One region of the Zooshikella ganghwensis genome, then DNA from elsewhere that is predicted to be linked to it. Evidence: predicted binding sites of a transcription regulator. Region 1 holds the regulator's gene; each other region holds the start of a gene.
The links. The regulator FNR, encoded in region 1, switches genes on or off when oxygen is low (the NO sensors DNR and NnrR bind a similar motif). The targets are predictions, from matches to a motif close to TTGATNTANATCAA.

Region 2: a site for FNR is predicted at 3,631-3,644, ahead of ubiT (ubiquinone anaerobic biosynthesis accessory factor UbiT). Genes of this name have one in related genera too.
Region 3: a site for FNR is predicted at 1,895-1,908, ahead of KHS79_RS05140 (nitrate reductase subunit alpha). Genes of this name have one in related genera too.

What each region holds. Positions count from the first base shown of each region.
Region 1 is NZ_JAEVHG010000001.1:657,561-668,473, forward strand. Features, by position in the region: gene ttcA (tRNA 2-thiocytidine(32) synthetase TtcA) at 1-729, opposite strand, end outside; gene KHS79_RS02950 (TraR/DksA family transcriptional regulator) at 884-1,219, shown strand; gene KHS79_RS02955 (glycerate kinase family protein) at 1,277-2,455, opposite strand; gene KHS79_RS02960 (hypothetical protein) at 2,478-2,972, opposite strand; gene KHS79_RS02965 (adenine phosphoribosyltransferase) at 3,428-3,961, opposite strand; gene fnr (fumarate/nitrate reduction transcriptional regulator Fnr) at 3,982-4,743, opposite strand; gene hemN (oxygen-independent coproporphyrinogen III oxidase) at 4,859-6,241, opposite strand; gene KHS79_RS02980 (sulfite exporter TauE/SafE family protein) at 6,352-7,080, opposite strand; gene ccoS (cbb3-type cytochrome oxidase assembly protein CcoS) at 7,073-7,270, opposite strand; gene KHS79_RS02990 (heavy metal translocating P-type ATPase) at 7,290-9,821, opposite strand; gene KHS79_RS02995 (FixH family protein) at 9,837-10,397, opposite strand; gene ccoG (cytochrome c oxidase accessory protein CcoG) at 10,409-10,913, opposite strand, start outside.
Region 2 is NZ_JAEVHG010000009.1:150,252-161,164, forward strand. Features, by position in the region: gene KHS79_RS14115 (DUF4184 family protein) at 1-449, opposite strand, end outside; gene KHS79_RS14120 (SufS family cysteine desulfurase) at 722-2,428, opposite strand; gene KHS79_RS14125 (VanZ family protein) at 2,637-3,083, shown strand; gene ubiT (ubiquinone anaerobic biosynthesis accessory factor UbiT) at 3,080-3,562, opposite strand; gene ubiU (ubiquinone anaerobic biosynthesis protein UbiU) at 3,706-4,704, shown strand; gene KHS79_RS14140 (U32 family peptidase) at 4,695-5,600, shown strand; gene KHS79_RS14145 (DUF4123 domain-containing protein) at 6,231-7,103, shown strand; gene KHS79_RS14150 (PA3496 family putative envelope integrity protein) at 7,182-7,364, opposite strand; gene KHS79_RS14155 (MurR/RpiR family transcriptional regulator) at 7,511-8,368, opposite strand; gene uvrD (DNA helicase II) at 8,680-10,854, shown strand.
Region 3 is NZ_JAEVHG010000002.1:303,588-314,500, forward strand. Features, by position in the region: gene KHS79_RS05135 (histidine kinase) at 1-1,657, opposite strand, end outside; gene KHS79_RS05140 (nitrate reductase subunit alpha) at 2,179-5,916, shown strand; gene narH (nitrate reductase subunit beta) at 5,931-7,463, shown strand; gene narJ (nitrate reductase molybdenum cofactor assembly chaperone) at 7,467-8,252, shown strand; gene narI (respiratory nitrate reductase subunit gamma) at 8,249-8,935, shown strand; gene moaD (molybdopterin converting factor subunit 1) at 8,997-9,251, opposite strand; gene moaA (GTP 3',8-cyclase MoaA) at 9,320-10,294, opposite strand; molybdenum cofactor riboswitch at 10,283-10,414, opposite strand.

The sequences.
Region 1 (10,913 bases):
TAAAGCACTGAACATGCTTTCAATTCTTCCAGGGAATTGCTTATCCCACTGTCTTAACATCGCTTTTATATTTTTACGCTGTAGGTTTTCCTGAGAGCCACAGAGGTTACAAGGGATAATAGGAAAGTTCATTGCAGATGAGTATTTTTCAATGTCTTTTTCTCGGCAGTAAGCTAGGGGGCGAATGACCATATGCTGACCATCATCACTGACTAGCTTGGGAGGCATGCCTTTTAATTTTCCACCATAAAACATGTTTAATAGCATGGTCTCTAGGATATCATCACGATGATGACCTAAAGCTATTTTGGTCGCTCCCACCTCTTTTGCCGTTCGGTATAAAATGCCGCGGCGTAAACGGGAGCAAAGTGCACAGGTCGTTTTCCCCTCGGGCACTTTTTCTTTGACAATGCTGTAAGTGTCTTCTTCTACAACTCGGTAGTTTATCCCTAAGCTTTTCAGGTAATCGGGCAGAATGTGCTCAGGAAAGCCTGGTTGTTTTTGGTCAAGATTAACGGCAATGAGATCAAACCCAACAGGTGCATATTTTTGCAGGTTGAGTAAGATATCAAGCATGGTATAACTGTCTTTGCCCCCAGACAGGCAACACATAATTACATCACCATCTTCAATCATATTGAAATCAGCGATAGCGCGTCCGACTTCGCGTCGCAGACGTTTTTGTAGTTTGTTTATATTGATTTGCTGATGGGGGGGCAGGTGTGTCATGGTGTTTACATTACTTCCAAGCTGACAAATAGCCGTACATTATACAGAAACCCTTTTAAGCTGATAAGTAGCCCTACAAGCTTTACGTGATAGCTGGCTAATACACTTCTTTTCTAGCTTTGAAGGTAAGCAGGAGACTTTAAGGAGAAAGTCAATGGATTATCACTCACTAAAGCAGCGGTTGAAAACGCGAGAAAATGAGCTAACGCAGCGCATTGAGCGGATTAAACAAAACATGCAACAAAGTGCGAATAAAGACTGGTCTGAACAGGCTCAAGAGCGTGAGAACGATGAAGTTATGGAGGCACTGGGGCATGAGGCGGTGCAAGAGCTTCGCCAAGTCAAGCAGGCAATACAGCGCATAGATGAGGATGAATATGGCACCTGTGAGCACTGTGGCCAAGCTATTCCTGAGGCCCGGCTGGAAATCATGCCTTATACTGCGCGCTGTATTCGTTGTGCGGACCAACAGCAAGCGATGAATCGCTAGTTATAAAGAACGTTGAGTTTGCAACCCATCTTTAACTTTTACTTTTTAAAAAAGTTATCAGCCCTTTTGACCAGAAGCTTTTTCGGTATGAAAAGCTCGCACTAACCGGAAAATTTCACGCATGGTTTGGTGAAGAAGTTCATCAGCATGCGTGACAGCATGCTCAAGAGGCATAGGTTGGTTAATAATACTAAAAATACTGGTGATACCTTGTTCATGTGTAAGCTCAGCACCTTTACCAATACTACCGACGAGGGCAATGACGGGGATATTGTACTGACTGGCAAGTTTGGCTACGCCTACAGGAAGCTTCCCTTGAGAGGTCTGCTGGTTGATCTGTCCTTCTGCAGTGATCACTAAGTCAAGGTCACCATGTTTAAATAAATCGGTTAAGTTTAAGTGTTGAGCGATGACTTCGAAGCCTGAATGAATTGATGCGTTGGACAAACTAGTCAGTAATCCCGCTCCCATTCCCCCTGCTGCGCCAGCTCCTGGCTGTTGAATGATCTCAGCAGCAGGCATATCAAACTGCTGGGCGAGTCGTTGAATAAGGTTGTTGACCGCACGATCCAGAGTCGGAATCATTTCAGGGGTTGCGCCTTTTTGAGGCCCGAATACACTGGCTGCACCATGCTCTCCCAAAAGAGGGTTTTTTACATCGCTCGCAATGATAAACTCGGTGTTTTCAACTCTAGGGTCTAAGTTGGCAGTGTTAATAGAGCATAGCTTAAGTAAGCCTTCGGCCCCGGCAGGAATAGGCTGTTGATGCTCATCAAGAAACTCGTAACCTAAAGCACTTAAAGCGCCTGCACCACCATCATGGGTTGCACTTCCCCCCAGCCCTAAAATGATTTTATTGCACTGTCTATCGAGCGCATTGAGTATAAGCTCCCCAACACCTTTAGTTGTGGTATAAAGTGGGTTTTGTTGCTCTGGGGTAAGAAGAGGAAGTCCAGCGCAGCTTGCCATCTCAATAATAGCGGTTTTATTGTCAGCCAAAATACCGTAAAAGGCATCAACAGGTTTATTTAATGGACCAGTCACTGTCAGGTTGATTTTTTGTCCCCCAGCATTATGTACAAAGGCATCAACAGTCCCTTCACCACCGTCTGCAAGGGGAAATGAAGTAATTTGAGTATTAGGCGCTATTGAGTGAATTGCAGAGGTGCATGTTTGACATATTTCTAAGGCTGTCAGCGATCCTTTAAATGAATCCGGTGCAATTAAAATATGCATGGATCAGTCCCCGTAATAGCAGTTATGCTGCTTCGCTGTTATTTAAAATTAAAGTCTGATAATGCTGTATAAAAGATTCTAGATGGGCTTGGGGTCTAACATGATAAAAACGTCGCCAGCATTTGGCTAGCATATAAATGTTACTAGGCTCAGACTCAATAAAATTTTGGTTTCGCTTATATATTAACCAAGCTATTGCAGTAGCATATGATAAATTTGTGGCAAGTTCGGCATGAGGATTAGCAAGAAACTCGTGCTGGCTGGCCAATCCACGAATTTTACTCGCTAAGTCTGAGTGCTTAACTAAGTACCGGTCCCAAATATTTTTATGCATCATTGGTGTAATACAGTAGATGCCTAATGAACGTTGCTTATGACGCTTTAAGTAGAAGCCTAAACCACTTTCTTGAGCTGCTGTGCCCAGCAACAGGTTTTCGGCAAAAGGGGACCACATATCGATATAGTCTAATGTGGGTTTAATAACATAGTGGCGAAGTTCATCTGGACAGATTCCCATGGTCTCACTCTCTTATCGCAGCCCAAAATCTATATGGGAAGCCATGCATAATATTGACCAATCTACAGATAGGGCTGTTTATGGAAAGTAATAACTTGTTTTTATAATTACCTTTCCCATTAACCTAGCCTATTTTTTAAAAAAGTCACTGTAACGTATTGAGTTTATGATTTTTGCTCATGTGCATAGCAAAACTAGCCATTGAATTTACTCCTGTAAATCAAACAGCATTATTTTAGCCATGACCTCTCTGGATGATGGTGTCAATTATTCAAACAAGTATGTTTTTTTAAAGACAAAAGTATGACGGAAAGGTGAAGATTTGGATGGTATGGAGCTAGTTTGCCAAAAGATACGATGACCGTTTTGCTTATTAAAAAGCTGGAAAACAGCTTCCTACCAGGCGATTCGCCTGGCAGGATCGACTTTGGGTTGAGATAGGGGGCGGCTAAAACTTAAAATGCGCAGAGTGTAAACGTTGGAATATTGGCATCTTGCAGCTTTGTGCTACCACCTAAGTCAGGTAAATCAATAATCGCTGCGGCTTCATATACGTGAGCACCTAAACGCCTGATTAATGTAGCGGCAGCGAGTAGAGTTCCACCTGTTGCAATTAAATCATCAATAAGCAAGACAGAATTACCTGGATCCAGAGCTCCGCGCTGCACCTCAATGGTAGCTTGTCCATACTCTAGGTCATAGGTTTCAGTTTCAGTTTCTGCAGGAAGCTTACCTTGTTTACGAAGCAATACGAGTGGCTTGTTCAGTGCGTAGGCGATAACCGCTCCGGGCAAAAAACCACGCGCATCAAGGGCAGCAATATGGGTTATTTCTGTGTCAACATAGCGTTGTATCAAGCTATCGATGACCATACGGTGCGCTTTAGGTGACTGGAAAAGAGGAGTTATATCACGAAAGATAACTCCAGGCGCAGGCCAGTCATGTACACTACGAATCAGTGACTTAATGTAATATTCGTCAAAAATCATGAGGAGCGGGTTACTTATTGTTAGGTGTCAGTGCTGCCATTTTTTTTAACTTCAACAGGCTTTCCCCCTGCTAAAGAGCATAAGTTGATAGGGTCAACAACTTTGACTTCTTTACCGTTAGCGACAATTAAGCCATTTTTTTGGAAGCGGGTGAAAACGCGACTGACTGTTTCAACAGCAAGCCCTAGGTAGTTACCCATTTCATTGCGGGACATGGGAAGTCGAAAGGACTGAGAGGAGTACCCACGACGTCTAAACCGTGTTGCCAGATTGACTAAAAAAGTAGCAATACGCTCATCAGCATTTTTTTTGCTTAACAACAGCATCATTTGTTGATCTTCACGAATCTCTTTACTCATGATGCGCATTAATTGGCGGCGTAACTCAGGCAAAGATTCCGCAAGCTCATCTAAACGATCAAATGGAATTTCACAAACAGTGGTAGTTTCAATAGCTTGGGCAGAAACAGGATAGGCATCACTGTCAACACCACTCATTCCTACTAACTCACTAGGCAAATGAAAGCCTGTGATTTGCTCATCACCGTCATTAGTAGAGGTATAGGTTTTTAGCGCGCCAGAGCGAACGGCATAAATCGAAGCAAACTTATCTCCTTCAAGAAACAGGTGTTCTCCCTTGCGCAAAGGGCGTCCCCGCTTGATAATTTTATCAAGTAAATCAATATCTTCAGTGTTTAAAGCAATAGGCAGGCAAAGAGGCTGCAGGGCACAGTCTTTACAGGCCACCTGATTTAAGTGTTTTACAGTAGGTTTCGACGTCATGCTGTGAGGGCCTCTAATCAACTTCCGTCGTCATATATGTTTAATGCTAGTATCTGATTAGAGGCTATTGTAGGGGAAACTACTAAAAACTCCAACGGGAATTACTAAGATGCGTTCATATTACTTTTGAAAAGCGTGTTGTTTCATTATTTCTGGTTAAGTATTGGTCGAATACCATACATATATTGCGAATTAATAGTTGGCCTTTTGGGTTAACAGTAAGATTATCCTCATTAATAGTCAGCAAGCCATCCTCTGCCATCAGTTGTAAAGCGTCTAGCTCGTAAGCAAAATGCCGGTTAAAATCAATCCCAAACTGCTGCTCAATTTGCTGAGTGTTTAGCTCAAAGTGACAAATCAGCTGACTGATGACCTCTCTTCGCAGTGAGTCTTCTGTAGATAAAACAAAGCCACGCTGAAATGGAAAGGTGTTTTGATTGACCTGTTGGCTGTAGTTATCTAGCTTACTGTGGTTTTGCCAGTAAGTATCACCAACCTGGCTGATTGCAGAGCAGCCTAAACCAAGTAAGTCACACGCTTTATGCGTCGTATAGCCTTGAAAATTACGGTGCAGTTGCCCTGTGACTTTAGCTTCTGTCAGCTCATCATCAGGCAGTGCAAAGTGATCCATCCCGATATACACGTAACCAGCATTGATAAGGTGCTCAATGGTGTGCTTCAGAATAGAAAGCTTTTCAGCTGGTGAGGGTAGGTCTTTTTCACTGATACGACGTTGTGGTTTAAATCGCTCAGGGAGGTGTGCATAATTGAAGATTGAGAGACGATTAGGTGCCAGTTCAAGGACCTTATCTAAGCTTGTCAAAAAGCTTTGAGTGTTTTGATGAGGTAACCCATATATCAAGTCTACGTTCACTGACTTGAAACTTAATGTACGGGCAGCATCAATAACTGCTAATGTTTCTTCTTCGGTTTGAACTCTGTTTACTGCCTGTTGCACGACAGGGTTAAAATCCTGAATTCCCAGGCTAATTCGATTGAAGCCTAACTGACGCAAGTGGCCCATCGTTGCCCAGTCAGCTTCTCTTGGATCTATTTCTATTGAGTAATCAGCACTCGCATCATCAACAAGTTGGAAATAATCGTTTGTTTTTTCCATTAACTGTTGCATAAGTTCTAAGCTTAAGTAGGTAGGTGTTCCTCCTCCCCAGTGTAATTGTGTTACTTCTCGTTGACCAAAATATTCTGCATGAAAATGCATTTCGCGAATCAGGTTTTTAATGTAACTGACAGCCTGAGAACGTTGCTTTGTAACAACTTTATTACAAGCGCAGTAGTAACAAATATTAGCGCAAAAAGGTATATGAAAATAAAGTGAAAGAGGTGTATTTAGCTGCTTGCTTTGCTTTGCAGCATTCAAATAGTCAACCTCAGAGAATGGTGCAGTAAATTCAACGGCAGTAGGGTACGAAGTATACCTTGGACCGTTTACTGCGTAGCGGTGAATCAATTGACTGTCCCACTCAAGCGCTTGCACCATAATTAAAGCTGCCTCTCCTAATCATATTCAGGAGGTCAGTTTAGGTACGTTTGGTGTGGTTTGTCTTGATGTGCATCAAGCGCAATCTAGCTAGGTGCCAGTTAAAACAACTAATGCGACATATGATGTGTAATGGGGGTGTCATTATTTGGTAATAATGATTGAGTAATTGACATAAGCCAAGCTTGGTGAGGGCCGGGTATAGTCCAGCAACCAAAAAGAATAACAGAAATACCCAATAGCTGGCGAACACCATGGCTATTGAGCAAACGATGAAGCTGTTGAGCAAATAAACCTGAGGCTATCATGACAGGAAGTGTACCTAGTCCAAAGGCCATCATTAAGGTAGCAGCGTTCCAGGCACTGCCACTGGCAGCAGCCCAGGTTAGTGAACTATACACCAGTCCACAGGGCAACCATCCCCAAAGTCCACCCAAAACAAACGCGTGTTTGAATGATTTAAGAGGCATGAATTTTTGAGTGAGAGGTTTAATCTTCTGCCAAAGACGTCCACCAGCCTTTTCCAAATAGGTTAATCCACGCCACCAGTTTGCCAGGTATAGCCCCATTGCAACTAATAACAGTCCGGCTACAGTGCGTAGGCCTGTACCCAGCCCTAGCGACTGAATAGCCCAACCCAATGAGCCAAGTAATAAACCGGCCAGGGCATAGCTGATAATTCGGCCTAAGTTAAAAAGTGCAAGATAAATGCTTGAAGAGCTTCCTGAGGGAGTTGATAGTGCAAGTGCTCCCATTAAACCACCACACATGCCTAGGCAGTGACCTGCGCCAAATACCCCTAGCAGGAAGGCTGTGGTGAAACTACTAGCGTCAATCATTCGCTTTGTTTTCTGATGTTGATATTGATGTTGTGGTTTTTTGAGCAGAAGGTTCTTGATCAAAAAGGATGCTATGGCTTGGGCTTTCTAAGTCATCATATTGTCCATCATCAACTGCCCAGAAAAACGCCCACACAGCAACAGCTACAAAAATGAGTGCGAGAGGAATAAGTAAATAGATAATGTCCATAAATACACTTGTTCTCTTATCAGGGGACAGTCTCCAAAGGTGGTATTTGAGATGGTTGAGCTTGAGCAGTGCTGATGTTCAGAGAGCTGGTTGTTCGCGTCAAACGTAAAGCATTTGCGACAACAAGCAGTGAGCTGCTTGCCATACCAATGGCGGCCATCCAGGGCTGGATAATACCACAAGCGGCTAAAGGTAAAGCGACAATATTATAACTCAGTGCCCAGATTAAATTGGCTCGAATAGTATTACGGGTTTGTTTGGCAGTATCAAATACCGTGAGGAGACTGCTTAACTGGTTGTTTAGCAGGACAATATCAGAGGTATTTTGGGCTAAATCGCTACCACACCCCAATGACGCTGATACGTTTGCAGCTGCAAGAACGGGGACGTCGTTGATTCCATCGCCGACCATTAATACATTTTTACCCTGTTTTTGCAGAGTTTTTAGTTGGACAAGCTTATCTTCTGGCGTCATATTAGCTTGCCAGGATGATATTGACAGGGATTCTGCAACACGCTTAACGACAAGTGATTGATCGCCACTAAGCAAGCTAAGTTGCATGTTTTGCTGGTGTAAACCACTAATGGTGCGGGCGCTATCTGGCCGGAGGGTATCTGCCAGCTTTATCCAGCCTAACACTTCTTTTCTACTGGCAAAGAGAAGCCATTGTCCTGTTGGTTCTGGAGGCTCAAGTAAGGGAATGTTTAGCCATGAGCAAATGAATGCAGGTTTACCAACCCGGTATCGCTGTTCTGCTTGTGTTTCGATGCGCTTACTATGCATATTTGTTAGAGGGTAAGCGATACTGCCTTCAATACCATACCCTGGATGATTTGTGACATCTAGTGCACGAATCGGAGTTGTTCGTTCTGCAAACGTTTTAGCGATTGGGTGTTCAGAGTGGGCCTCAAGCGCAGCAACATAATCCAGGATTGCCTCTGCCGACAATGTCTTACTTGTGGGAATAACTTGCTCCAGAGTAAGCCTTCCTTCGGTAAGCGTACCTGTCTTATCAAAAACAATATGGTTCACATGAGTCAGTGACTCTAAGACGCGGCTGCCAGTAATTAATATCCCTTGCTGGTAGAGCTTTCCGGTAGCTGCAGTGAGTGCAGTTGGGGTGGCGAGTGAAAGTGCACAAGGGCAGGTAACCACCAGGACCGCGAGTGTAATCCAAAAGGCATCATCAGGAGTATGCTGTGACCAGTAGCTGTACACGCCTATCGCGATAAGTATCACTGCGCTTACAAAATGGCTAGCCACTCGGTCAGCGAGTTGTGCAATCAGTGGTTTTTGCTGTTGAGCTTGCTCCAGTAAAGAAACTATATGAGCCAGTCGAGTTGTTTGTCCGGTTGCTGTTACTTGAATATCAATGGCGTGCTCGACATTGAGAGTACCTGCTAACACGGTATCATTTACTTGCTTTGTAACTGGCAAGTACTCACCGGTCAGCATGGCTTCATTACAAGTGGTTCTTCCCTGGGTGATAACACCATCTGCAGGGATCGGCTCGCCAGGCTTAATACGCAAGGTGTAACCTTTTTCAACCTCTATTGCTGCTATGGTCTGTTCCTGTCCACTATCAACACGTGTCGCTTTGTCTGGCAAAAGTTTTAAGAGGCCTGAGCCATGTTGTGTTGTATGATGCCGTGCACGCATTTCCAGAAAACGACTGACTAATAAAAAGAAAGTGAACATACAAACAGAGTCAAAATACACTTCACCAGTACCTGTGAGCATAGCCCAGGTACTGGCTGTATAGGCTGCTCCAATAGCTGTCGCTACAGGGAAATCCATGCTTAAGTGACGTGCTTTGACATCTCGCCAGGCAGCTTTAAAAAAGGGTTGTGCAGCGTAAAATACGACAGGTGTTGCTAATAAAAAGCTAACCCAACGAATAAAATCACGGTAGCTGTCTTCCATTCCTTGCAAAGCACCAGCATAAAGTGCAATGGCATACATCATGACCTGCATGGTACTGATTCCAGCAATAGCTAAACGGCGAATAGATTTACGGTATTCCTGCTGGGCAAGCTGTTGTTGCTTATCCATAGAAAAAGGGTGTGGTAGGTAGCCAATATAAGCGATATGCTGCATGATTTCGCTTAATTTCAGCTGTTCTGGCTGGTATTGGATAAAGGCACGATGTGTCGTTAGGTTAACCGAAGCCTGCACAACTCCTTGCAGTTGGCTTAAGTGTTTTTCCAATAGCCAGATGCATGCTGCACATGTGATTCCTTCTATGCTTAGACTCACATGGTATTGACCGTCAGCCAGTTGCTTAACGAGCTGTTTTTGAAGCGCTTGACGATCATAGACAGTGTAATCGTTGACTAGGGACTTTTCTTGGTCTGGTTTTAGCGCTTGCTGTGTACGATATTGATAATAATGAGCAAGTCCTTCACCCGCTATAGCCTCTGCAACAAACTGGCAGCCAGGACAACACATCGGTTGTTTTTCGCCATCAATTTCAGCTGTGTAGGGTGGTGTTCCAGAAATAGGTGTACCACAGTGGAAGCATGTTAATTGGGATGGGATTGGGTCCGCCATACTACACCTGATAACTTAATCGCTTGCCGTTTTCATAGTGGCAGGCTGAAGCGCAACAGTAACCGAGGGGGTATCAATATAACTGCTACCAATTAAACGCCAGCCTTCTCGTTGCTCCTGTATATCCAGTGCTTTAGGCGTTTCCAAATGAATATAGCGCTTACCTTTTACCTCATGCGGTAAAAAGCCTTCATACTCATTATCCGGGTTGAGCTGTACGGGAAGCGTAATATCTTCATCCGGTAAAGTTGGAGAAATGAAGCTTAAGGTTAAAGCATGAGGCGCATTGGTCTTGGCTGGGGATAAAGTGACGCTTACCCGTTTCCGGCTGTTATCCAAGCTCACTGTTGCGGTGAGTCCCAGCGCTTGAGCATGGCGATCTCGTTCAAGCTCTTTTTCGATGGCCAGGCCTTCTTTGTAGTAGTCATCGACTACCAGCGAGTCCGCATGTTTAACGGCAATAACAATATAGGAGCTACCCAAAACGATGGCCAGCAGAGGAATAGCCAATAAAAAGCCTAGCCAAAAACGGCTATGCTTTTTATCTTCAGGAGAGAGCGATTGATTTTGTGCCATGGGGTTACTCTTTACTGCGAATTGGGAGCGATAAAGCGACTTTCTTGCGTAGTTCTAATTGTTTCATCATCCTTTGCCTGAACAGAAAAAACAAATGAGCTATTGGGCCGCTCTATCGCATCAGCTTTAACTTTGACGCGGATAGTGAGCTCTGCAACTAAACCACTTTCAACAAGCATGTTTTGCTTGGGTTCAATAACTGGACTATTTAAACCCTCAATATTTAACACAAACTGATGGGATTGATTGTCCATATTGGCCACTTTGACAGTGTATAGATTTTCAATATAACCATCTGAGGTAGTGTTGTATAAAGTGCTTCGGTCGCGGATGACTTCAAGTCCAACCGGTATACGGTCAGTAACGGTATAACTAAACATGCCAATTATGACAAGCAAGGCAACTAAATAGCCAATTAATCTGGGACGAAATAGGGTTGATTTTTCTCCTGCTAACGTATTTTGGGTGGTGTAGCTAATGAGTCCTTTGGGGTAGTCCATGCGGTCCATAATATTA
Region 2 (10,913 bases), on a different contig from region 1:
CCGTATTGATTCCATTTATACAGTGGGAGGGAAAAAAACGCTTTGTTCCAGAACTCACTGTTGATAACAAATGCTCCATCAGCATGGCTTGTTGCATCCCACAACACATGACTGTATGCACCAATTAGCACTCCAAATACAATCATAAAAAAAGGCATTACCCCGAATGACTGTGACTCTTTTGGCAATCGCAACAGGTCCAATGTAGGGCCTGCTAACCAGAGGTACCATGCAAGTAACATCAAAAGAGAAGGTATAAGACAATGGGTGAATACTCCGAGCACAGAATGCCCCGGGGCTTCTGTTGGAGTAAGTGCTAACAGATACGGAAAATCTGGTGAAACGCTACCAACAACTAATGCTGCAAGCGGAATCTTTCCTCGCGTCATTACTGATACAGGAAGGCTGATTATTGCATGTGAAAGTGTGTACGGCATTGCTTTATTCAACTATTAATAAACGTTACGCTTGAGGCAGTTCTAAAAATAATAGAGGTCACATATATACACCAAGGAAAGCACTAATAGCAATTGCGACTGCATGATAAGACATCAGGTTTAGTAAGTAAGAGATAAAAGTGCAGTTTAGTTTAAATATTGTTTAGGAATACACCGATCAGCCTATCCGCGAATAGACTGTGTCACTCTCAGTGAACATGCCTGAAAGCAAATATTTAATTCGCACGCTAGTCAAGGAAAAATTCTGCTTCACACTTTATTACTTAAATTTCGCTAACATAGTCTCGTGCTATTTGTTGAATAGTATGTACGATACTATTTAAGCCATTGCTTCTTGAGGGACTTAAATGGTGAGCTAAATCGAGTGTGGAAAATAACGCTTGTAAGTCAGTTGTTAGAATATCTTCAGGGGTTTTATTATTAACATAGCTTATGACTAGTGTTAGTAATCCTCTTAAAATACGTGCATTACTGTCAGCCCAAAATTGAAGCGTTTTACTTTGTTCATCAAAGCTTGAAACCAGCCACACCTCACTTTCACACCCTGATATTCGGTTCGCTTCAGTTTTATATTCTGTAGGCAATGGCGGTAATAGTTTGCTATTTTGCATAATAAGTCGATAGCGGCTTTCCCAGTTTTTCTGCTGTAGAAGTTTTGAGGTTATTTGTTGGCTATCGAGTACAAAAAACTGTAAGCCTTTAGGCGGGGTGTTTGGACAATAAATCAGCTTATCCTCTGCATGTTCTAAAATGTTATGCAGTGACTCAATTAGCCAATCAATTTCTTGTTGGGTGTTATAAAATGAAAGTGAAACTCTCAGCGTTCCCGAAACACCTAAATATTCCATAAGTGGCATAGTACAGTGATGGCCCACTCTAACCGCTATGCCTTTTTGATCAAGTAACAGGCCAATGTCTTGAATATGTGCATGAGAAAATGTCAGAGCTGCAATGGGTATTTTATCTGGTTGCTCTACTTGCTTTGAAGACCCGATGACATGTATATCAGAAAAGGTGTTTAATGAATTCTGCAGGTAATTCATTAATTGGTGTTCATAATTTATCAACTGTGCTCTATCATGTTTTTGTAAGTAATCTATGGCGGCTCCTAAACCAACAGCACCTGCGATATTGGGGGTGCCGGGTTCAAACTTGAAGGGAAGTTGGTTATAGGTTGTTTTATCAAAACTGACTTGCTGGATCATTTCACCACCTGTTTGCCAGGGGGGCATAGCTTCAAGCAAGTCAAAGCGACCATAAAGCACTCCTATACCTGTTGGACCATACATTTTATGACCTGAGAAAACGTAAAAATCACACCCTAGCTGTTGTACATCAATGGGAAAGTGCCCGACAGCTTGTGCACCATCTACGATTGTTATGATGTTATGTTGTTTGGCGAGTTTACAAAGAGCAGCAACATCATTGATGACTCCTAGTGCATTGGATACATGCGTCAGGATAAGTAATCGTGTTTTTTTAGAAATGTGTTGTTGTACTATCTGAGTATCAATGTGTAGTGCATTATTAAGTGGCAAAACTTTAAGCTGAGCGCCGGTTTGTTGAGTAACTATTTGCCAGGGAACAATATTCGCATGATGTTCGAGCGGTGATATGAGTATTTCATCGTTTTTTTGTAAGGTGGATAAAGCATAACTTTGTGCAATCAAATTTAAGCTTTCAGTTGCACCTTTAGTCCAGATAATCTCTTCGGGTCGACTGGCATTAATAAAGTGTTGTACTTTATGACGGGCATTTTCAAAGCGCTGGGTAGCGATACTACTTAGGTAGTGGCTGGCACGATGAACGTTGGCATTACACTGTTGATAAACATCCATCTCAGCCTTTATAACATTCGTTGGCTTATGGGTTGTAGCGGCATTATCAAAATAAACTAAAGGGTGTCCATGCACTGTATGGTGAAGTCCTGAAAAGTCTTGCCGTACTGTGTTAACGTCAAATAAGCTCATAAAGTCTGTCTGTTATTTTCCCTATGGGTTGAAAGGGGGATTAGGTGTTACTTTAATGTGTAGTTGTTGTTTTTGAAAGTATAATCTTTGTTATGAGTAATAATTAAGCAGTAATTTAATTGTTATTTCTATGGTGCGAATCTACTCTTCTGAAATATGCACATCAAAATATTTTTTCGTACCGAAATACATTCAATAATAAATATTCATGATTAAGTTTGGTTTTTTTGTACTTTCTTGCCTAATTGTTTGGATTATTTATTGTGCGGAACAAGGCGCTCTGCCTTATGTTCTGTATCGAGTTTATAGGTTTCCTGGGGGGGATAAATTAGGTCATTTTTTAGCAATGGGGTTTATTGTTTTAACGCTGGGTATTAATATTTTGAGTGTTTTAAGAAAGTGGCGTATTTTTAGTGTTTGTTTAGTTGCAGTTATAACGGCAATTTACGCAACATATGCGGAGTTTTCCCAACAGTATATTTTTTATAGAACGTTTTCTTACTATGATTTAGTGAGCGGCTATTTGGGTATTGTATTCTTGGGAATGATACCAAGTATATTGGTAGCCCAGGCACGTTATGGTAATGAGTGGGCTACGGTGTTTTATTGGCTTAATTTAAGAGTAAAGCTGGCTTTTATTAAGTTGGAGAATTAAGTCTGTGGTTGAGGGAAGGCTCTAGACAGCAACTGAATACCGTGGCTAAGTGGAAAGCCAAGTTGGTCAAGCTCAACAGTGTCGAGTATATTTTTGAAGCCATGACTTAGCGCTGTATTGCCTTCCAGTAAAAGTCGCCGTTGAAAGAATAATGTGTCAGGGTCAACCTGTTGTGTTATCAGTAAGATGGCATCAGTTAATTTGCAGCTGATGCTGGCGTCTGCTGCTCCTTTATCTTGCACAAGACAACGTTGAGCTTGTGAGTTATAGCCTAAAAAATAGCTTAAATCGCAATCTAGCAGCTTAAGTTCAATCCACTGATCTTCAAGAAAGTCGAGCTCCCCTTCATCAATAACTGAACTCAATAAATGGTTGAGAAGCTTCTCCAATACATGTGTTTGTATCATTGTGGGGCATAAGTGCACAGGTTTTGTTAAGAGTGCTGCATGCTTCTCAAGAGCTGTAAACAGTAAGTTCATGGTAAGTAATGGTTATCTTCGTTGTCATCAATAGTGCTTCAATCTAGAAAACCCGTAAAAGAATTGCGTTGATATCAATCAACTGTAGTGTGGGCAGACTATGTTACTTTGCTGAACATTTTCCTGCTGCTTGAGGTATGTATATGTTAGAGCTTGTGTGTCCAGCGGGTAATTTGCCTGCCCTAAAAGCAGCAGTTACTCATGGAGCCGATGCCGTTTATGTTGGCTTTCGTGACCAAACCAATGCACGTCACTTTCCGGGTTTGAACTTTTCCACAGGAAAGTTGGAGGAAGGTATTCAGTTTGCTAAACAACAAGGTACTAAAGTCTTTCTGGCATTGAATACTTATCCACAAGGGGCACAAATTGCACCATGGTTGCAGGCTATTGATAAAGCAGCATCACTGAATGTTGATGCATTAATCATTGCTGATATAGGGCTTATGGCATATGCACATCAGCACTACCCTCACTTACCATTACATTTATCAGTGCAGGGCTCAGCAACGCATCCTCAAGCATTAAGCTTTTATCAGGAGACATTTGCTGTTAAACGAGCTGTTTTGCCCAGAGTACTGTCTGCCAAGCAGGTTGCCCAAGTGGTAGCCAACTCACCTGTTGATATTGAGGTATTTGCATTTGGTAGCTTATGTATTATGGCTGAAGGACGTTGTCACTTGTCGTCTTATTTAACGGGAGAGTCACCTAATAAAAATGGCGCTTGTTCACCTGCCCATCATGTGCGTTGGGAGCCTCAGGAGCAACACCTTGATGTTCGCCTAAATGGTGTTCTTATCGATCGTTATCAACCGGATGAGCCAGCAGGCTATCCCACTTTGTGTAAGGGACGCTTTCAAGTCAATCAGGAAACCTTTCATGTGCTAGAAGAGCCAACCAGCTTGAATACACTGAGTTTGTTGCCTGAGCTTTATCAAATGGGTGTGAAAGCAGTAAAAATCGAAGGGCGCCAACGCAGCCCTGCTTATGTGGCCAATGTTGTGCGCATTTGGCGCGAAGCCATTGATCAGCTTAATGCTAACCCTGAAAAGTTTTTAGTACAGGAGCAGTGGGCTCAACAGCTATGTAAGCTGTCTGAGGGTGTACAAACAACACTAGGAGCTTACTCTCGGCCATGGCAGTAAGAAATAATATGAAACTATCTTTGTCTGCAATACCTTTTTACTGGGCAAAAGAAAAGGTCATCCATTTTTATGAGCAAATAGCGCCAAGTGCCGTAGACGATATTTATCTTGGCGAGACGGTATGTGCTAAGCGTAATGAGCTGTCACTAGAGGATTGGCTGGCTATTGGAAAAAACTTACAAGCTGCAGGGAAGCAGGTTTATTTATCCAGTTTGGCATTAGTCTGTGCAAATAGTGACTATAAATTGATTGAGCGAGTCTGCAATGCGGGGATAACGGTTGAGGCGAATGATATGTCTGCCGTTGCTTTGCTCGCACGAATGCAAGTTCCTTTTGTGATAGGTAGCAGTATCAATATTTATAACCATCTAAGCTTGTCTGTATTATTGGATAAAGGGCTGACTCGTTGGGTACCACCAGTTGAAATGTCCGGGCAACAGATTAAAGAGACATTGCTTGAGCTTGATAAGACGCAGCAGGCACGCCCTGAAGTCGAAGTTTTTAGTTATGGATGGTTACCATTGGCATTTTCTGCCAGGTGTTTTTCTTCAAGAGCGAAAGGTGTACAAAAAGACAATTGTCAGCGTAATTGCTTGGATGATCCGGAAGGGCTGAGCGTTCAAACCAGAGAAAAAGACCAGTTATTTACACTCAATGGTATTCAAACGTTATCAGGTAAAAAGTGTAATTTGTTACCATTAATAAATACTTTGGCTGACGTTGGGGTTGATATCGTTAGGGTTTCACCTCAACTCGAAGGTACGTTAGAAGTGATAAATGCTGCGCAACAAGCTTTAAATGGTCGTTTTGATAGTACTGAGACTTTAAGTAATTTGGCTGAAGATGAATGCAATGGTTATTGGTATGGGGAGCCGGGACTGATTGTAACTGGATAAAATATTTCCAATAATTTATACATTGCATGAGTGTAATCGCTAACCATCACACACATATTTTATGTGCAATTCCTTTAGGGTATTCAATTACCTTATTCTTCTAGCAGGCTTTTAAATAAATCATAGGACGCCAAAATAAAACATTCGTTTTATTTTGGCGTTGAAGAATCAGCGAGTAATGTGTCCAAGCCTGGAGTAGTCTAATAGCTTACTTTTATATTGCTTAATCCAGTGTATTCTACCACTTATCTGAGTAGTATGTTTTTTATAATATACGTATAATGTCTTATATATTAAATTTAGCTATGCTTGTGCGAGGTCGTATAAAATTTTTTAAATAAAATAGTGGTAAATATAGGTATTGTGTATCAGTGATGAGTAACCTTGATTCTCGTAGAGAGTAGGGTGAGCTGATACCATATAGCTTTTGAAAGTGGATTTAGATTCACTACTTGACATGGCGTAGTTTATAAGTTGTGCTAGGCTAAGGTGATGATCGTACGAAGTACGTTATGGCTAGTATATAAGTAAAGATCAATAAGAAAAGTAAAAAGGATCAAACCAAATTCTGTTTGCGGATAATATGATCAAATAAAAGCAAACACGCATAAAATGCCAACGGAGGGAGTAATGCTGCTCGTAGCCTATCGGGATAAGATGTCTGCAGCAATAAAAGAAGAGGGGGCAGATAACCTGTATTTTGTATTAGACTCAGCTTGCGAAGCTGAATTACCTGACAAAATATGGGAGCTTGATGATAACTTCAACCCTCAGTGTGAATCTTTATTCAGAGGGACACCTGCAGAAGATTTGTTTGCACAAGCACCTTACCTGATTAAACTGGAGCCAGATAGCACATTATATGAGTGGCTTCTTAATAAGTCATGTCTGGAACCGCTAGGTTTTTTTGCTTTTTGTACAGAAGATATTGCAGCTTATTTTGTACACTTACAACGTGTATTGGAATTTATTTTACCTAATAAGCATTGGATACATATCCGGTATTATAACCCAACTTTATTAAGGTTATTGAGTCGTACATTGGCATGCTACCAGTTTAATCAACTCATTGGTCCTGCCTCTCGGCTCATTGGTGCAGACTTGATGACTAATGAGCTGTTTGATTTGGCTAAGGAAGGTGATAATGCGGATATTTATGAAACAAGAACTTCATTAATTATTAGCCGGCAGCAGTTTTCAATATTAATCAACCAGGCTTTAGCTTATGCTTTAACCCAGTCGATACAAAATAATTTATTGGATGAGCTGGATGGACTGAATGAGGGAAAATCCAGCAAGACAATAAAACTTTTTAATAAATTAAAAAGAGCTGCCACGACGATTGATGCTCAGTCGCTAATTGAGTTTGGTTATATTAATAGTTTAGTAGACTTTTTGACACCTATTAGTGCAGAAGGCACTATTTTGAGTCAGGCAATTTTGAATTACTGGGAAAAAGTCAGTACGAAGGACAGAGGTGTTTTACTCAATAGTGTTGCTTAATAAATATGCGTAACAATAGTTGCCTGTAGGCATCTATTGTTACTAGCTCAGTTTGCGTACTATGGCTAATGTTAGTTTTTAATTACTCTTTCCCCAGTAGTCATCACCAATGAGCGAATTTAATCGTTTGTTTTCAAAGTAGTCTTCAATAGCCCTCCGCGCTAATAAAGAACGCTGAGAAGATTTCTCTCGGTTAGATTTAACAGGGTGTTGCGTTGAAAATTGATTATTATTGTTAGTTTCTGCTGTTTCAATACGCATAGCCGCACCTTTCTGTTGTATCGTTATTGGTAAGATGCAATATTCAAATGACGAAATTATGAAATTAAAGTGACAACCTCAAGAAGAAAAGTGGTAAATATCAATGTTTAATACTACTTCCTATGAAACTATTTTAATAGTGTGAATTATTTCTCTTTTTTATTTAATCGTAGCTTTCTTAAGTTTTCTTTAATTTGCTTGAGTTGGTTATTAATGCCTGGTTCTTTAGTCAATGCAACTCCCATTGCTAGCATATCTATGACGACTAAGTGGGCAATACGTGATAACAAAGGTGTATAGCGATCAGTATCTTCTTGAATACCAATATCTAATACCCAGTCAGCCAAGAGTGCTAAAGGACTTTGTTCCGGGCACAAACCAATCACTTTGGCTGATGCTTGTTTTACTAACTGTGTCGTTTGTAGTAATGCGTCAGTTCTCCCCGTTTGTGAAATAACCACCACGGTATCATCGGGTCCCAGTGTGGCTGCAGACATTGCCTGCATATGGGGGTCTGTATATGCCGCACAATGTTTAATTAAACGAAAGAGCTTATGTTGGGCATCTTGGGCAACAATTCCTGATGCACCAAAACCGTAAAACTCAACCCGTTCACTGTTTGCCAGCCTGATAATAGCCTGTTCAGCTATAGCGGCAGAAACTGTATTTTTAGCCTTTAATAGGCTTTCAATGGTGTTATCGAAAACGGTTTCTAATGTAGCGGGTGTGTAAGTTTGCTGAATGCGATAGGCACCAAAATTACTGTTTTGAGCCAGATTTTGGGCTAGCTGTAGCTTAAAATCCTGAAACCCTTTACAACCTATCGCTCTACAGAAACGTACAACAGTAGGCTCACTCACTTCTGTGGCTAATGCGAGATCAGCAATACTCAAATGGATCGCTTCAGATGGATGTTTTAGCACATAGCTAGCGACTTTTTGCTCAGACTTTCTTAATGCCGCAAACTGTTGTCTGATTTGATTGAGTAGGCTGTTCGACTGCATTATCAAACTCATTCCTATTAACAATGTATATACCCTTCACGAATCATTTTTAGGGTTTGTTGTCAGCGCTCTTCACCCCAGTCACTTATTAATATAAGCTCCGGGGGCTTCATCGCTTGACGGCCGCCCCTAAAAACCCTTCGTTTTGGGTATAGTAATACTACAAAATTCTTGTATTAAACGACAATTATCACGCTATAGGTCATGCTGCACTCTTTACATAAGAAACTGGTCAATGTGAGTAAAAGAGGCCAAAATAGGCTGATTTCTGGCGATTCAAGCTAAGTAGCTAAAGGTTTTCTCCACCGCTTATGGATATTTCACACATACTGAATGACTTAAACGACGCACAACGTGAAGCTGTAACAACGACAGCAGATACCGCATTGGTGTTAGCAGGTGCTGGGAGTGGCAAGACTCGTGTATTGGTACACCGAATTGCTTGGCTGGTGCAAGCTGTTGGCATTTCTGCCCACAGCGTGTTAGCGGTGACTTTCACAAATAAAGCAGCAGCCGAAATGCGTTCACGTATTGAGTCGTTACTGAATATTCCAGCAAGAGGCATGTGGGTTGGTACTTTCCATGGTATTGCACACCGTTTATTGCGAGCACACTGGCAGCTAGCAGGTTTACCTGAGCAATTCCAGATTATGGACAGTGATGATCAACTTCGCTTGATAAAGCGACTGATGAAAGAAATGGGGTTAGATGACAGCAAATGGCCCCCGCGACAGGTGCAGTGGTTTATTAATAGCAAAAAAGACGACGGTCTGCGTCCAGAAAATATTGAGGACTATGGTGATCTGCAAACCCGTACCTGGTTGAAAGTGTATACAGCTTATGAAGCTGCATGCCAAGCCGGTGGGCTGGTGGATTTTGCTGAGTTGTTGTTACGTTCCCATGAGTTATGGTTAAAGCAGCCGGAATTGCTTAAGCATTATCAGCAGCGTTTTTCCCATATTCTTGTTGATGAGTTTCAGGATACCAATGCGGTGCAGTATGCATGGCTTAGAGTATTAGCGGGCCAGCAAGCCAGTGTGATGGCTGTGGGTGATGATGACCAGTCAATTTATGGGTGGCGTGGCGCGAAAATTGAAAACATCCGACAGTTTAGTAATGATTTTCCAAGCGCTGTTACCATTCGTCTGGAGCAAAACTATCGTTCTACCAATACTATTTTGAAAGCAGCGAATGCATTGATTGCCAATAATAATGATCGCCTGGGTAAGGAGCTTTGGACGGCAGGTGATGATGGTGACAAGATTAATGTATATGCTGCCTATAATGAGGTTGATGAAGCACGCTTTATTAGTGAGCAGATTCAAGCCTGGGTTGATGAGCATGGTAGTTATAAAGACATCGCAATTTTATACCGCTCTAATGCTCAATCGCGGGTTTTGGAAGAGGCAATGCTTCGTTCCAGTATTCCTTACCGAATATACGGTGGCCAGCGTTTCTTTGAACGAGCTGAAATTAAAAATGCCCTTGCATATCTTCGATTGCTGAGTAACCCTGCTGATGATACAGCTATTGAGCGGGTTATTAATGTTCCTGCTCGGGGCATTGGGGAAAAAACAGTCCAACTCCTTCGCGACTTAGCCCGAGAGCAGCAAATACCTTTATGGCAGTCAGGGCAAGAGGTTATTACACGAAAGTTGTTGCCAGCCCGTGCACTCAATGCACTCCAGCAGTTTTATTCGCTGATTCAAACAATGCAGCAGGCAACAAGGGGCTTGCCATTACATGAGTTAACAGATCATGTGATTGCTGTTAGTGGGCTTATTGAACACCACCGGAAAGAAAAAGGTGAGAAGGGTCGAGCTAGAATTGAAAACTTAGAGGAGCTGGTGACTGCAACCCGAGAGTTTGATCCTGTAGAAGCTATACCGGATAGTGAAGATGAGTTAAGTCCCCTTGCTCTTTTTCTTGATCATGCGGCATTAGAAGCAGGGGAAACTCAGGCTGCACAATATGAAGACAGTGTGCAAATGATGACCTTTCACTCTGCCAAGGGGCTTGAGTTTCCATTAGTGTTTATGGCAGGTTTAGAACAAGGTCTTTTCCCCCACGCTATGTCACTAGAAACAGCTGATGGAATGGAGGAAGAGCGACGGTTGTGCTATGTCGGCATTACGCGAGCAATGAAACAACTGTATCTTACCTATGCCGAGACTCGTCGTCTGCATGGTACTGAAAACTTGAATCGACCCTCACGTTTCCTGAAAGAAATTCCAAAAGACTTACTACAAGAAGTACGCCTGGCGACTAAGATTTCTCGTCCTGTTTCTTTAACAAGCAAAACAATGAAAGGTGCAGTGCCCAATACAGAGCTATCCCTTGGACAACGAGTGGAGCATAGTATTTTTGGTGAAGGTGTTATTTTGAACTACGAAGGCCAAGGGGCACAGGCTCGTGTACAAGTAAACTTTGATCGTGAAGGGGTTAAGTGGTTGGTGGTTTCATACGCAAAACTACAGGTGATTTAGGGCCTGTTTACACTATTTGAATTACTACTGCCGTAGGCTATTTTTTCGCCTAGCAAGTT
Region 3 (10,913 bases), on a different contig from region 1:
TTTTTATATGTTGATCATCATTAACAACCAACGACACCAATAATTTATTGCCTAAAGAATGATGTATTGCATTTTGCATCGCTTCACGAATCAGTTGCAAAAGATGAATTTCTTCATTCGGTGTAAGTGGTAAATGTTGTATCTGATAATCCAGTTGAACTTCAAAGCCAGCATGTTGGTCGTAAGTCTGCTTCACTGTTTGAGCTAAAGCCGCCTGTAATCCTTTTTCTGGAATCTGCAATCGAAATGTTGTTAGCAACTCCCGAAGTTGTTGGTACGCAGAGGTAATTCCCTCTCGCAGCTCAATGACAATATCACTGATATGAGAAGGCTGCTCCTCCGTTGGCAAAGCGCGTTTTAACCGAGTAACCTGAATCTTTAAATAAGATAACGCCTGTGCTAAAGAATCATGTAACTCACGAGCAATCACTGTTCGTTCATTCATTAACGCTATACGTCGCTCCTGGTATAATTGACCTCGCAAGCTAAGTGCCACCGCAACCTGACTGGCAAATGAATTGATTAATTGCTCCTCCCAGGGTTGTAACTCACGATTTTCACTCATAGTAAACACTAATACGCCATAATTATTACCATCTTTTATTAAAGGAAATCGCACTTTGGTACAACCATCTTTTGATGAGAGGGTCAGTTCTGAATGCATGCATTCTTCACAATCTAAAGGAAGACAAGCATTTTCAATCGTATGTGTCTTATAGTGTTCGTAGGGAATTTGCGCATCTATCGTTTTTAAACAAAGATCAATAGCATTCACATTAATAATTCTTGCCAAGCTTTCCAGCCACTGCTTGAAAAAATTGTGGCCTTCACTCTTCTCATTAATGTCTCGTGCAACCTGATACAAAAAATTTAATGACTGATTACTTTGATTTAATGCTTTAGTCTTAGCTTCAACACGTTGTTCTAATTTAGCGTACATTTGAGAAATATCGACACACATTTTATTTATTGTTTTAGCCAACAATCCCAACTCATCATCATGACTTACTTTGATATTTTGCGAAAAATTACCCAAGCCTATTTTATGCGCACAATGAGTTAGATGCTGTAAAGGCAGCACAACATGTTGCTGAAAAATTTTTACAGAAAAATAGGCTAAACATGTTGTTGCAAGCAACGCTATAATCTGAACCAAACGTAATGTATCTATTTTCTTTTCCGCCAGCCGTTGATACAAATGTACGAGCTTATCAATTTCTACCACAAAGCTTTCTATTTTATGTTGCAAAAAATTTAGTTGTAATGAGTTCCAAGAATAAGTCTCTTTCTCAATTTGCTTTTTGATATCCGAGAACCACTGCTGCTTCACAACGTGATACTGTTTACTGAGAGCTGTCGTTTCTCCCTTAACCTCCTGTAATAAAGCAGGTGCCGTCAAACTGCGACTAAACTCCTCTATAAGCGGATAGACTGACTGACTGGTTTGACGCTCTATTGCATTACGCATAACCAGATTCAATAACCGATAACTTTGCATACGTAATGAGCCGGCTATATTGACAGCAGCTGCATCCTGATCAGTACTTTCTGAAATAAAATAGGAGGAAGATATTGTGATAAGCGTCAGCATCACTAACATCACCATGAGTGCACCCATGCGAAAAGTGATCGATTTTCTTAGTTTCTGCAGTATCATGTGATTTCCTATTTACGTGACACGAGTACCTGCCGCAAAGAGCGTTTGGCTTCTATACCATTCGCTATGGGTATATGACAAAGGATATACCACCAAAAAACCACTAGCCGCTCGTTACATTCATTTTCTGACTCAAATTTCGAGTCAACCACTTGAATTCACTTAAATTGAATAACTGTACCCTACCTATTATGGGGTATAACGCCATAGCCATTAATTTTCAGCCAATAAACTCTTTTGACGTATATCAACTTCTTACTTAACTAGCCCCATACAATCACAGTTATATTGTTGCTCAGGGATAAAAATAATTATTTAAAAAGTCAGCGACAGGTAGACACAATACCTGACTTTCATTGTTTATAAAAAACTTAATAACTAACCGTAATGCCGTTTTTTTTAGTACTCAAAAAATTAATAACACCGCCAATATATCAGCCAAGCAATGAGTCCATTTATTTTTGCAGGTGGCGATATATACCTTGGAATGACGTTTTAAGCCTGCCGTTGAGGAGTTCAGAATGAGCCATTTTCTTGACAGGTTACTGTTTTTCAAACAAAAAAAATCAACATTTGCGAATGGTCATGGTGAAACCAGCACCGCCAATCGCCAGTGGGAAGATGGTTACCGTCGTCGTTGGCAACACGATAAAGTTGTTCGATCTACACATGGAGTAAACTGTACAGGGTCTTGTAGTTGGAAAATCTATGTTAAAGATGGCCTTGTCACATGGGAAACTCAGCAAACTGATTACCCAAGAACTCGACCTGACCTGCCAAACCATGAACCTCGGGGCTGCCCTCGCGGAGCCAGCTATTCATGGTATATGTATAGTGCAAACCGTCTCAAATACCCTAAAATTCGCAAACAATTATTACAACTTTGGCGCGATGCATTAAACCAGCATTCTGACCCTGTTAATGCCTGGCAAAGCATTGTCGAAAATCCCAGCTCTGCAAAAAGCTATAAGCAACAACGAGGTATGGGTGGGTTTGTGCGTGCCAGTTGGGAAGAAGTCAATACCCTGATTGCTGCCGCTAATGTCTACACGGCCAAACAGTATGGTCCTGACCGTATCACAGGTTTTTCTCCTATCCCTGCTATGTCTATGGTCTCCTATGCAGCGGGTGCACGCTATTTGTCGCTTATTGGTGGCAACTGTCTTAGTTTTTATGATTGGTATTGTGACTTACCTCCTGCGTCTCCTCAGATATGGGGTGAACAAACTGATGTACCTGAAGCCGCTGACTGGTATAACGCTAACTATATTATTGTCTGGGGTTCTAACGTTCCTCAAACGCGCACCCCAGATGCCCACTTTCTTACTGAAGTTCGCTATAAAGGCACAAAAACCTGTGTCATCACATCTGATTACTCCGAATGCTCAAAATTTGCCGACAGTTGGCTAGCACCTCGACAAGGAACAGATGCTGCGTTAGCAATGGCCTTTGGGCACGTTATTTTGAAAGAGTTTCACTTACAGCAGCCCAGTACCTATTTTTCAGACTATGTTAGACGTTATACCGATATGCCAATGCTGGTTATTCTCGATGAATATAAGCAGAATGATAAACCAGCATTGATTCAAGGCCGTTTTTTAAGAGCATCTGATTTAGCGAATAATTTAGAACAGAAAAATAATCCTGAATGGAAAACCGTAGGTATTGATCAGGATACACAGCAAATCGTAACACCCAATGGTTCTATCGGTTTTCGCTGGGGAGAGCAAGGCAAATGGAATATTGAACCCACGAATAGTCAAACAGGTCAGCAAACGACATTATTATTAAGTTTGAAAAACAGTCACGACGAAATTGCTGAGGTTTTATTTCCTTATTTTGGTGGCCAACAACACGAACATGGTTACTTTCAACATACTCAGCATGAAGAGCTGCTTGCCAGAAAAGTCCCTGTTAAAAGTGTCACCTTAGCGGATGGCAAGCAAGTCAAAGTTGCAACCGTGTTTGATTTAAGTGTAGCCAATTATGGTATTGATAATGGTTACCACGATGAGAACACTGCCAGTGACTATGACAGTGACATTCCTTACACCCCCGCCTGGCAAGAAAAAATTACCGGTGTCCCTCGAGCAGATGTCATTCGCATCGCCAGAGAGTTTGCCCGTACAGCAGATAAAACCCAAGGTCGCTCAATGATTATTGTGGGGGCTGCATTAAACCACTGGTATCACATGGATATGAATTACCGTGGTCTCATTAATATGCTGATGCTGTGTGGCTGTGTGGGGCAAAGTGGTGGAGGTTGGGCTCACTATGTAGGGCAAGAAAAACTTCGACCACAAACTGGCTGGCTACCTCTGGCATTTGCTTTAGACTGGCAGCGTCCACCTCGTCAAATGAATGGTACTTCCTTTTTTTACAATCATTCTGACCAGTGGCGTTACGAAAAACTTCAGATGTCAGAAGTAGTGTCGCCCTTAGCCGATCCCCAAAAATGGCAAGCATCGATAATAGACTTTAATAGTCGCGCTGAACGTATGGGATGGCTGCCCTCTGCCCCTCAGCTTGGTACTAATCCACTCCAATTAATGCGCGAAGCATTTGCACAACAGCAAGATCCAATAGACTACACATGTAATCTGTTAAATTCAGGTCAATTAAAATTTGCCTGCCAGGACCCCGATAATCCTCAAAATTATCCTCGAAATCTTTTCATTTGGCGTTCAAATTTATTAGGCTCCTCAGGGAAAGGCCATGAGTATATGCTTCGGCATTTATTAGGCACTCGCCATGGATTGATGAATAAAGACCTGGGTGAAACCGGTGGTAAAAAACCGGAGGATATCACTTGGCATGATGAAATTCCTGAGGGCAAACTTGATTTACTGGTAACACTTGATTTTCGGATGTCCACCACCTGTTTGTATTCCGATATTGTATTACCCACTGCCACCTGGTATGAAAAAGATGACTTAAATACCTCAGACATGCATCCCTTTATTCATCCTCTTACCAAAGCGGTTGATCCTGCCTGGGAAGCGCGCAGTGACTGGGATATTTTTAAAGGAATTGCCAAGCAATTCAGTCAGGTGGTTGAAGGTCATTTAGGTGTTGAAAAAGACTTAGTCACTGTACCTATTTTACATGATACACCTGCTGAGTTAGCGCAACCCTTTGGCGTCCAAAGCTGGTGGAAAAAAGAGTGCGAATTAATTCCTGGAAAAACGGCGCCTAATATGGTTGTCGTAGAACGTGATTATCCTAATACCTATAATCGCTTCACGTCACTGGGTCCTTTACTGGAAAAATTAGGTAATGGTGGTAAAGGCATTTCCTGGAATACCACAACTGAAGTTGAATTATTAAGTAAGCTCAATCATACCTATACCGAAGACAGCCCTCGTCATCAACGCCCCAAAATTGATAGTGCGATTGATGCCGCTGAAGTTATTTTAACACTTGCACCTGAAACAAATGGTCAGGTAGCCGTCAAAGCATGGGCTGCACTAAGTAAAGTTACAGGGCGAGATCACACTCATTTAGCTAACCCCAAAGCTGATGAAAAAATTCGCTTTCATGATGTGGTAGCTCAACCGCGAAAAATTATTTCTTCACCTACCTGGTCTGGTTTAGAGGATGAGCACGTTAGTTACAATGCTGGCTATACCAATGTCCACGAACTCATTCCCTGGCGTACACTCACAGGCCGCCAACAATTTTATCAAGACCATGAATGGATGCGCGACTTTGGTGAAACCCAGTGTTTATATAAACCCCCCATTAACTTAAAAACGATAGAAGACGTCTATCAACAAAAAGCCAATGGACATCCAGAAATTTTATTAAACTGGATTACGCCTCACCAAAAGTGGGGTATACACAGCACTTACTCTGACAACCTACTGATGCTGACACTATCCCGCGGTGGTCCCATCGTCTGGATAAGTGAAACAGATGCCCAGAAAGCTGGTCTTGAGGATAACGACTGGATTGAAGTGTTCAATATTAACGGTGCTATTTCTGCCCGTGCTGTTGTCTCTCAGCGTGTGCCTGAAGGGATGGCCATGATGTATCACGCCCAAGAAAAAATCGTCAATACCCCTGGATCAGAATTAACTAAAACCCGAGGAGGTATTCATAACTCTGTCACCCGCGCTGTAATGAAACCCACTCACATGATTGGTGGTTATGCCCAGCAAGCGTATGGTTTTAATTATTACGGTACGGTTGGTTGCAATCGCGATGAATTTGTTGTCGTGAGAAAAATGCATCATGTCGACTGGCTAGATAACGAGTAACGGGAGTCAAAATCATGAAAATACGTGCACAAATTGGCATGGTGCTCAACCTTGATAAATGTATTGGCTGCCATACCTGCTCAGTAACCTGTAAAAATGTCTGGACCTCCCGCGAAGGTATGGAGTATGCCTGGTTTAACAATGTCGAAACCAAGCCAGGTGTTGGCTATCCCCAGCAGTGGGAAAATCAGGAAAAATGGCAAGGTGGCTGGCAACGCCATAGCAATGGCGAGATTAAACCCAAAATGGGTAGCAAGCGAAAAATACTGGCCAATATTTTCGCAAACCCTGCATTGCCTGAAATTGACGATTATTACGAGCCTTTTGATTTTGATTATCAGCATTTACACCAAGCTAAATCAGGCAACCACCCACCTACTGCGCGTCCCCGCTCATTAATCAGTGGGCAGCGCATGGAAAAAATAACATCAGGTCCTAACTGGGAAGAAATATTAGGTACGGAATTTTCCAAACGACGAGCCGATAAAAACTTCGAACAAATTCAAGCTGATATGTATGGGCAATTTGAAAATACATTTATGATGTATTTACCAAGGTTATGCGAGCACTGCTTAAATCCTGCTTGTGTCGCCTCTTGTCCTAGCGGCGCGATTTATAAGCGTGAAGAAGATGGCGTTGTGCTGATCGACCAAGATAAATGTCGTGGCTGGCGCATGTGTGTTTCAGCCTGCCCCTATAAAAAAATATATTACAACTGGAAAAGTGGTAAATCAGAAAAATGTATCTTTTGTTACCCTCGTATCGAAAGTGGGCAACCTACCGTATGTTCTGAAACCTGCGTAGGCCGAATTCGCTATTTAGGTGTCTTATTATACGACGCAGACCAAATTCATCAGGCTGCCAGCACTGAAAATACCCAAGACTTATATCAGGCGCAATGTGATTTATTTTTAGATCCTAATGATCCCGAGGTACTCAAAGCAGCTCGCCAAGAAGGTATTCCCGAAGCATGGTTAACCGCTGCTCAACAATCTCCTGTTTATAAAATGGCAATAGATTGGCAAGTTGCCTTACCACTACACCCTGAATACCGAACCTTACCCATGGTCTGGTATGTGCCACCGCTGAGTCCCATTCAAACCGCAGTAGAAGCTGGTTATGTAGGTAAAACCGGTGAAATACCTGACCTTAAATCATTGCGTATTCCCATTAAATACTTAGCTAATTTATTAACAGCCGGAGACGAAAAACCTGTCATTAGAGCATTAGAACGAATGATTGCTATGCGCGCCTACATGCGAGCAAAACATGTTGACCAAGTCAATGATAACGAGGTTCTACAGCAAGTTGGTTTAGATGAAGTGTCTGTGGAAAGTATGTACCGCTATATGGCCATTGCCAATTATGAGGATCGTTTTGTTATTCCCACCAGTCATCGAGAGTATGCAGAGAATGCTTATGATCTAAAAAATGGTTGTGGCTTTAGTTTTGGTAATGGATGCAGCACAGGTGATAACCATGTCAACCTGTTTGGCGGTAAAGCGGCAACATCACGCAATATTATTCCCGTAGTGATGAAGGAGTAAGTGATGAAAAGCCTTATTATTATTGCTCGACTACTGGACTACCCTACTCAAGATATTGCAAGCAGTATGGATGAAGTCCACCAAATTATCTTGCAAGATATCGCCCTAGATGAAAAAACTAAACAACATGTATTGTCTTTTATTGAACACTACTCACCATATTCTTTACTAGACTGGCAAAGTGAGTATGAAGGGCTATTCGATCGCAGTCGATCACTTTCCTTGCATTTATTTGAACACACTTATGGTGAATCTCGCGACCGTGGCCAAGCCATGGTCAACTTATTAGACCAGTATCATCAAGCCGGACTAGAACTTAACAAACAAGAACTACCCGACTTTTTGCCACTTTATCTTGAGTTTGTATCAACCCAGGGCATATCACAAGCTACAGAATGGTTGCACGATATTGCACATATTCTCAGCCTGTTAGCCGCTCGTCTCCAACAACGAAACAGCCCGTATCATCTTTTATTCAAAGCATTACTTACGTTTGCACACGTCAGTGTCGATTTAACAGCAATGCGAGCTCAGATCGCAGATGAAGCCAAAGATGATACTCCAGAAGCCATTGACAAAGTCTGGGAGGAAGAAGCGATCAGTTTTGGACACCAAGATGCCCTATCCAGTGTCGCTAATCATACACAAACGAATCATTGTGCTCATACTCAATTTCGCCCTAGCGAAGCTCAGCGCAAGGATCATTATTTAGCGGTTAACTGGCAACAGAATCGATCACCTCTATCGACTAAATCTGTAGCAAAGACTGCCGAAGGGGAACAGCCATGAATTATATCAATACATTATTATTTGCCATTTACCCCTATATTGCATTAAGCGTTTTTTTTGTTGGCAGCTTAATACGTTACGATCGCGATCAATATACGTGGAAAACCAGTTCCAGCCAAATATTCGAAAGTCGCCAGTTACGACGAGGTAGTATTTTATTTCATATTGGCATCATTATGATTTTGCTTGGGCATTTTGTGGGATTACTGACACCCACTGCGGTATGGCATGTCTTAGGAATATCAGCCAGCTTCAAACAATTAGTTGCCATGTTACTCGGTGGCGTTTTTGGTTTAGTCTGCTTAGCTGGGTTAATCATTCTTATTAGACGTCGTCTCACAAACCCTCGTGTTCGTGCAAATACAAACATCATGGACTTTACTATTCTTTGGTTATTATTGGCTCAACTAGTGCTTGGTTTACTTAGTATTTTTGTATCGGCAGGTCATATGGATGGGCAAGAGATGCTTAAATTAATGAGCTGGGCTCAGTCAATTGTCACCTTTCAGGCAAACGATGCAGCCTTATCCATTGCAAGCGTTCACTGGATTTATAAGCTACATGTGTGGCTTGGAATGACATTATTTTTAGTATTTCCTTTTAGTCGTTTAGTCCATATTTGGAGTGTGCCCGTAGGTTACTTGAATCGACGCTATCAATTAGTAAGGGCCAGAGTTCGCTAAAGGTTGTGATTGCCGTATAAGTAGTGCATTAATATAAAAAACACTATTTATACGGTAACATTTACCCGCCTGTTACTGGTGGAAAAAATGCGACTTCATCCCCCACTTTAATACTCGCCTGCCGCTTTACCACTTCATGATTACACGCTACCAAAGTGGTTTCTTGTTGCAGTAATTGCTGCCAAAGCTCTCCTCGTTGGCTTAATAATTTAATTAATTCCTCAATTGTTTTAACTGGTAATTTATCTAAATCAATAGTCAATGCATCACAATCTAACTGCTCACGTAATTGCCCAAAAAAAAGTACATTAATCATGCTAAAAACCCAATAAAGATAATTAGTTATGGCTGCAAACTGAAGTTAATTCACCTAATCCTGTCAGCCTATCCTCCTAACATAGAGAGATGCTGGATCATCCCTGAATGCCCTTGATGTAACAAGTGACTAGGTGTTTTATTCATAATCAAACCAGTAATTGCCTTTGAAAGCTGTTCAGCATCTCCTGCTTGAGCATATTCCCTTAAATCTATGCCCTGATTTGCAAACAGGCATAAGTGAAGCTTACCAAGTGCAGAGATACGTAGACGGTTACAGCTTTTGCAAAAATCTTTACTGTATGGCCTGATAACGCCAACACGGCCTTGAAAGTCAGGATGCCAATATTCTTCGGCAGGCCCTGCATCATGCGCCTTAATAATAGGTTGCCAACCTTTATTTATTAATTCTTCGATAATTAAAGCACCACTTAGATGCTGCTTTTTGAAAAAAGCTTCATTGTCTCCTGTTTGCATTAACTCAATAAACCGTAGGGTAACCGGCTTATTTTTTAGCCATTCAATAAACTGATCAATCTCTGATGCATTATCTTTTTTTAATAAAACAGCATTAATCTTTATGGAGCTAATACCCAAAGATTGTGCTCGTTCAATACCCACTAACACCTTATGTAAGCGATCATGGCCTGTTATTTTTTTAAAGTTGGCTGGATTGAGGCTGTCTATGCTCACATTCAGTGCATCTAAGCCAGCGTCATGCCATGAATCAATCACTGATGGCAAGTTATATCCATTGGTTGTGACAGCAACCTTTTTGATTCCTTCCGTCTGCTTACATTGTGCAATGATTTCAGGTAATTCACGCCGCAGTGCAGGTTCTCCTCCCGTGAGACGTATTTTCTCTGTACCCAAGGCTGCAAAAGCCTTTGCATATACACCAATTTCTTTTAATGATAAAAATTCAGGAATTGATTTATCACATTGAAAACCATCAGGTAAGCAGTAGTTGCAACGAAAATTGCAAACATCCGTCACTGAAAGCCGCAAATAGTAAAAACGACGGCCAAATGAGTCTTGTAGCATAAAACACCTTTCCAAATTCGGGAGGCTACCTGATTTCTCTGATAACCCGGTGGTAAAAACCACGGCCAGTACACCATGCCAATCCGGTTTAGGTATAAAAGCTCGGAGTTTTGACGCATTATCAATAAGCTAGAGGGTCACACTCATCTAAAGACCCTTCATTGTGGGTAATTGACAGTCAGTTACCCTAGCGCTAAGTATAATGACTTAGTGCTAAGGCGCAAATCGAACCTCCGCGCTGATTCACAACATGCTCTCCGTCAACAGCTCACTACAACTGACACAGGTTAAAACACACTATTACTTTTTCTGTAACCATACTGTACCTCTTATAATGAGAACATGAGTTATCACTAAAAATTTCATTCGCACATCAAATAACGTAATTTATACCTATTTAGTTGTAGGCTGTCCCTCAAGAAGCAGCATGAAAAGACGTCAATAAGGGTTTAACAAGCACCAACTCCAGATACCTATAAATAGGTATCTCTCAATATATATAACTCATTTACTCCAGTGTTTATTGATCAAACTCAAACAAACTTAACCACTTTTTACCAGCTTGTCGCGATATTCCTTGCGGCAACCAAGCCTCCAGAGGAGGATTTACGGCGTATCC